Linked DNA regions of Methylovirgula sp. 4M-Z18. The protein of the gene in region 1 interacts with the protein of each later gene in a pairwise test. Links are inferred from orthologs where the notes say so. Each region holds a gene or a part of one and is shown in the gene's direction. Other genes may lie near its edges. The genes, in order: glmS and V9T28_RS13760.

Region 1 (3,236 bases):
CATGATACAGAGATCGGCCGCGACGTGACGATCGAGCCCAATGTGATGTTTGGCGCAGGCGTCAAAGTTGCCGATGGCGCGGTAATCCACGCCTTCTCGCATCTGGAGGGCGCGACCGTCGGCCAAGGTGCGACGGTCGGGCCCTTCGCCAGGTTGCGGCCCGGCACCGATCTCGGGCCGGAGGTCAAAATCGGCAATTTCGTCGAGACCAAAGCAGCCACGATCGGTGCGGGCGCCAAAGTCAGCCATCTTTCCTATATCGGCGACGCGCGGGTCGGGGCGGAGGCGAATATCGGTGCGGGAACCATCACCTGCAATTACGACGGCTATTTCAAATCGCTCACCGAGATCGGTGCGCAGGCCTTTATCGGCTCGAATTCTGCGCTGGTCGCGCCGGTCAAGATCGGTCGCGGCGCCTATGTCGGCTCAGGATCGGTCATCACCAAGGACGTGCCCGATGATGCGTTGGCGGTCGGGCGCGGCCGGCAGATCATGAAGGAGGGGTGGGCCGCGTCGTTTCATGCGCGGCAGGCCGCGGCCAAGGCGCAAAGCCACAAAAAGTGATGATCGCGCTTTTTTAAGGCTGTCACCGGATTTCACCATTCGTGATTTCACGCGCGGGCGGGATTTTCTTAAAGCTTGATCAAAGAGTTGAATTGAACGGAGCATCAGTCGCATGTGCGGAATTGTCGGAATTGTCGGAAAAGCGCCCGCGGCGCCTGAGATCATCGAGGCGCTGAAACGGCTTGAATATCGCGGCTATGATTCCGCCGGCATCGCTACGTTGGAAGATGGGCAACTGGCCCGTCGGCGAGCCGAGGGCAAGCTGAAGAATCTCGCGGCCAAACTCGTCGCCGAGCCGTTGAAGGGACATATCGGCATCGGCCACACCCGCTGGGCGACCCATGGCCGCCCGACCGAAAACAACGCCCATCCGCACGCCTCCGGCAAAGTCGCGATGGTTCACAACGGCATTATCGAAAATTTCCGCGAATTGCGCGAAGAACTGCAGGGCAAGGGGCATAAGTTTGCGACCGAAACGGATTCAGAGGTCGTCGCCCATCTCGTCACCGACGAAATGAATCAGGGCAAGGCGCCGGCCGACGCCGTTGCTGCTGCATTGCCGAGACTGCGCGGCGCCTTTGCCTTGGCCTTCCTGTTCAATGGGGAGGACAATCTTCTGATCGGCGCGCGGCAGGGCGCTCCCCTTGCCGTGGGCTACGGCGACGGTGAAATGTATCTTGGCTCGGATGCGCTGGCGTTGGCGCCGTTCACCGAAATGATCACCTATCTGGAGGATGGCGATTGGGTAGTTCTGACTCGCGACACGGCAGAGTTCCGTGACGCCAAGGGCCGTTTGGTCAACCGCAAGAAGATCAAGAGTCAGGCAAGCGCCTTTCTGATCGACAAAGGCAATTATCGTCACTTCATGGCGAAGGAGATCCACGAGCAGCCGGAAGTCGTCGGCCGCACGCTGGCGCATTATCTCGACATGGCGGCGGGCAGAGTGCGGCTGCCGTTCGACCTTCCGTTCGACGCGTCAAAGGTTTCACGCATCACGATTTCTGCCTGCGGCACAGCCTATATCGCCGGGCTCGTGGCAAAATATTGGTTCGAAAAATTCGCCCGGATCATCATCGACATCGATGTGGCGTCGGAGTTCCGGTATCGCGAAGCGCCGATGGAAGAAAGCGGCGTCATGATCGTCGTCTCGCAATCGGGCGAAACGGCCGATACGCTCGCGTCGCTGCGTTATGCGAAAGATCATGGCCAGCACATTATTGGCGTCATCAATGTGCCCACATCCACGATGGCGCGCGAAAGCGACATTGCCGCATTGACTCTTGCCGGGCCCGAAATCGGCGTTGCCTCGACCAAGGCTTTCACGTGCCAATTGGCGGTCCTCGCCTGTCTTGCGATCGCTTTCGGCCGCGCGCGCGGCGTGCTCAGCGAAGAAACGGAGCGGCGGCTCGTTGCGGAACTCATCAACACACCTGGTCTGATGGCCGAAGCCGCGAAGCGCGAAAGCATGATCGAAATGATCGCGCATCAGCTCACCCATACCAACGACGTGCTCTATCTCGGTCGGGGCACATCCTATCCGCTCGCGCTCGAAGGCGCGCTGAAGCTCAAAGAACTTTCCTATATTCACGCAGAAGGTTATGCGGCGGGCGAGCTCAAGCACGGGCCGATCGCACTGATCGATGAGACCATGCCCGTCATCGTCATGGCGCCCTACGATCCGTGGTTCGAAAAGACCGTGTCCAACATGCAGGAGGTGGCGGCGCGCGGCGGCAAGATTATTCTGATTTCCGACAGCCGCGCGGCGCTAGAGGCCTCGCTGGACGTCATGGCGACCATCACCATGCCTGAGATGCCACCGGATTTCGCCGCCATCCCTTATGCGGTGCCAATGCAGATGATCGCCTATCATACCGCCGTCCTGATGGGGAAGGATGCGGATCAGCCCCGCAACCTCGCCAAGAGCGTGACGGTCGAGTAGGGAAGAAAATCGCTTCTTTCTCCTGTGTGGAAATAATAAAGTTCTTTCCTGTCGCAATGATCCTGTCATGGCGCGATATTTCAATGGTATCCAGGTTGTTTGGATACCAATGAAACGTGCGAAGCCGGGTCAGCCATCGGATGGGAGCCACCGCAAGGTAGGGCTCGTTGCAGAGGGGTGCCGTGGCTTTGGACACGGCATCTCCCGGAAGGAAGGATGGCGGCATGACCTATCTGGGTAGGACGAGAATCCGCGAGGGCCATCCGCATCCGCGCGGGGCGATATGGGACGGATCGGGCACCAACTTCGCCCTGTTCTCGGCCAATGCCACCAAGGTCGAAGTCTGCCTCTTCGATGCGAGCGGCGAGCAGGAGGTCGAGCGCATCGAACTGCCGGAATTCACCGACGAGATCTGGCACGGCTATCTGCCCGATGTCAGTCCCGGCATGCTCTACGGCTATCGCGTCCATGGTCCTTATGAGCCGGAGGCGGGGCATCGCTTCAATCCCAATAAGCTCCTGCTCGATCCCTACGCCCGCTCGCATTTCGGTGCGCTGACCTGGAACCCGGCGGTGTTCGGCTACACGCTGGGCGAGGGCGACCTTTCCTTCGACGAGCGTGACAGCGCCCCCTTCATTCCCAAATGCATGGTGGTGGACACGCGCTTCGACTGGCCTGGCAATCGCTCGCTTGTCCCCTGGGACCAGACGATCATCTACGAGACCCATGCAAA
Region 2 (3,316 bases), 760 kb from region 1 along the record:
AAATGCTGATCTCCGGTGCCGATTTCGTCGTCCGCCACGAGCCGCAACATGCCTTCTTCTGCAATCTCGGCGCGCGGATCAAAGAGCGCCATATTCTGTCAGGCTTTTTTCACGACACGCTGGGAGAACTCGGCCGCGCCGCGGCGCTCGCCCAAGTGCGGCGTTTCGTCCTTGAACGTTTCGACGCGCCGCTCGAAAAGCAAGATCTGACCCAAGCACACCAGCTCGGCTACACGCGCGACGAAGCGGATAGGCTCGCCTCGCCGCTCGCCGCCCTGTCGCCGCGCGGCCTCTACTGGCAGGGCTATCGTGCGCAACTGCGCCTGTCGGGCCTCCTTTCGGACGGCATCGAGCTTGGCCATCAGGCCGGGTTCGATTCCGGCGCCACGCTCGATTACGTCTATCGCAATGAGCCGGCGGGACGCGGTTTTGTGGGGCGCGCGATCGACCGCACCTATCTCGACGCGGTCGGGTGGAAGGGCATTCGCCAGCGCAAAGCGCATGTGGAGGAACTGATCCGCCTCGCGCTCGGCAATCTGCGCACGGCTGGCCTGCCACTGCATGTGCTCGACATTGCCGCCGGGCACGGCCGTTATGTGCTCGAAGCCCTGACCGCGGAGGCTGCACGGCCGGAGTCCATTCTCCTGCGCGATTATTCGCCTTCCAATGTGCGCGCCGGGCAGGAGCTGATCGCGGAAAAAGGTCTGCAGACCGTCGCCCATTTCGTGCAGGCGGATGCGTTCGATGGGCAAAGCATTGCCGAAATCGCGCCGCAGCCGACGCTTGGCATCGTCTCGGGCCTTTACGAATTGTTTTCGGACAATGACATGATCCGCCGCTCGCTCGACGGGCTGTCGCGTGCGATTCCGCATGGCGGCTACCTCGTCTACACCGGCCAGCCTTGGCATCCGCAACTGGAGATGATCGCGCGGGCGTTGACATCGCATCGGCAGGGCCAGGCTTGGGTGATGCGCCGCCGCACGCAAGGAGAAATGGATCAACTCGTTGCCGCAGCGGGCTTTCGCAAAATCACCCAGCGCATCGATCAATGGGGCATTTTCACCGTCTCGCTCGCGATCCGGCAGGAGCCGTAAATGCCGCGCATCTTCGGCGAGCGGCCACTGGGCCGCGCCATCCTGTATCTGGCTGTGCTCGGCACCTTTTTCTACGCGAGCTACGGCTTTGCCAACGAATGGACCGCCGCGAAATCCGACGTGCCGTCGATTGTCTTCGACTGGGAGCGCCGCGTCCCGTTTCTGGCTTGGACCATCATTCCTTATTGGACGACCAACGCGTTTTATGCCGCATCGCTGCTCTTGTGCCGCACAAGGCAGGAACTCGACTGCCATGCGAAACGCTTGTTGGTGGTGCAGATCATCGCCATCGCCTGCTTTCTGGCCTTTCCGCTTAAATTTTCCTGGGACAGGCCGGAAACCACTGGCCTGGAGGGATATCTCTTCGACGCGCTCGGGCAGGTCGACAAGCCTTTCAACGAAGCGCCGTCGCTGCATGTGGCGCTGACCGTCATTCTGTGGGACTTCTACCATAAAATTCTGCCGCGCGCCGGGCTGCCGGTTTTTGCGGCCCTGTCGGTCCTGGTGATCGTCTCGGTCATGACCACATTCCAGCATCATTTCATCGACATCCCGACCGGCCTGCTCCTCGGATTTTTCTGCATCTGGCTATTTCCCGACAGCGGCCGCAGTCCGTTCGCGGCGGCGCGTCTCACGCACGAACCGGGCCGGTTGAAGCTTGCGGGTTGTTATCTTCTCGCGGCGGGCGTTTGCGTTTCGCTCGCCAGCGCCTTCGGTGGAACCGCGCTGTGGCTTTGGTGGCCCGCCTTCGCCTTTGCCAGCGTCGCGCTGGCCTATGTATGGCTGGGGCCGGCGCTGTTTCAAAAAAGCGAGGACGGAATCATCCATTATTCGGTGCGCTGGATGCTGGCGCCATACCTTGCCGGCGCCCGGCTCAATTCGCGCCTGTGGACACGGCGGGATCACGCTTGTGTCGAAGTGACGCCGGCGGTCTTTCTCGGCCGCTTTCCCTCGCGTGCCGATGCGGCGCGTTTTGCCCGCGTCATCGACCTGACCGCCGAATTGTCGCGGCCTCCTTATGCCGGCCTCTGGCGCAGCACGCCGCTGCTCGATCTCGTTGCGCCCGATATTGCCGCTTTGCGGGGCGCTGCGGATTCGATCGCGCAGGCCGCTCCAAGCGATACGGTTTTGGTCTGTTGTGCGCTAGGCTATGGCCGGAGCGCTGCCGCCGTGGCGGTGTGGCTGGTGCGCAGCGGCTATGCGGCCAATGTCGAAGCCGCCTTGCAAAGCCTTGCACAAGTGCGGCCGCGTATCGCAGTGAAGGCGCCACAGCGGGCGCGCATCGAGGAGGCTGTCCGTGGCTGAAACTGATGTCGTTCTGGCGCGCGTCACCGCCTATGCCTTGCGTAATGGCCCCCGGCTGCAGGCGGCGTCCTGTGTGCTCCTCATCGCGCATGCGCTGCTCGTTCCGATGGTCGGCCCGCTGTCGTTCGCACTCGGGCTCTGCGCCTTTGCCGGCGGCATGTGGTTCGCGGCGCGGGGCAGCTTCGATGCCGACCTGTTCACGCTTCTCGCGTCGCAGGAACACACGCTTGCTTCGTTCGACGAAGCGATGCGGCGCCTCGGGCTGATCCGCACGATCGGCCCGACGCGGTCGATGGAGGATCGCTCGCGCGGCGCCATTCGCCTGCTCCAGAACCTGATCGTGTGCGTTGTCGCGCAGACGTCGATCTTGCTGTTCGCAACCATTTGGGCCGTTTTTTTGCACTGGCGCATCCGATAGCAGGAGTGCATCGGAAAGCTGATCTGCGCGTCGTTCGGGGGCATCCATGGGCAAACAGATTCTCGCCCGCGTCTTGGGCTTTGGCATCATCGCTCTGGCCCGGCTGGTTACCGGCGTACGGCCGGATTGGCGCGGCTGCCTTCCGAGCGAAAAGCAGCGGCTTTATTTCGCCAATCATGCCAGCCACGGCGATTTCCTCCTCATCTGGACGGCGTTGCCGTGGTCCTTGCGCGGCTCGACCCGGCCGGTTGCGGCGCAGGATTATTGGGGCGGCAACGATCTGATGGGCTTCATCGGCAGATCGGTGTTCAATGCGGTGCTGATCGACCGGCAGCATCAGCCTGGCCAGCCCGCGCCGCTCGATGTGATGATGGCCGCCGTCAACGAGCGCGTATCGCTGATCTTCTTCCCCGAGGGCACACGCAATACGAGCGACGAGCCGTTGCTGCCGTTCAAAAGCGGCCTTTATCATTTGAGCAAAGCCAATCCCGAACTCGAA

The links.
Region 2: the proteins of glmS (region 1) and V9T28_RS13760 interact in binary tests that used the Escherichia coli proteins (3 or more experiments, as listed by UniProt). The link is inferred for Methylovirgula sp. 4M-Z18 from one-to-one orthologs.

What each region holds. Positions count from the first base shown.
Region 1 is NZ_CP149574.1:2,218,327-2,221,562, reverse strand. Bases 171-3,089 are described here. They hold glmS (glutamine--fructose-6-phosphate transaminase (isomerizing)), read left to right. Parts: upstream 171-676; coding sequence 677-2,503; downstream 2,504-3,089. Other genes in these bases: glgX (glycogen debranching protein GlgX), read left to right, coding at 2,728-3,089; glmU (bifunctional UDP-N-acetylglucosamine diphosphorylase/glucosamine-1-phosphate N-acetyltransferase GlmU), read left to right, coding at 171-564. Also shown: more of glmU, read left to right, coding at 1-170; more of glgX, read left to right, coding at 3,090-3,236. UniProt on the Escherichia coli protein: Catalyzes the first step in hexosamine metabolism, converting fructose-6P into glucosamine-6P using glutamine as a nitrogen source.
Region 2 is NZ_CP149574.1:2,976,497-2,979,812, reverse strand. The notes cover bases 248-3,246. They hold V9T28_RS13760 (phosphatase PAP2/dual specificity phosphatase family protein), read left to right. Parts: upstream 248-1,094; coding sequence 1,095-2,399; downstream 2,400-3,246. Other genes in these bases: V9T28_RS13750 (lysophospholipid acyltransferase family protein), read left to right, coding at 2,864-3,246; V9T28_RS13755 (hypothetical protein), read left to right, coding at 2,392-2,817; V9T28_RS13765 (bifunctional alpha/beta hydrolase/class I SAM-dependent methyltransferase), read left to right, coding at 248-1,094. Also shown: more of V9T28_RS13765, read left to right, coding at 1-247; more of V9T28_RS13750, read left to right, coding at 3,247-3,316.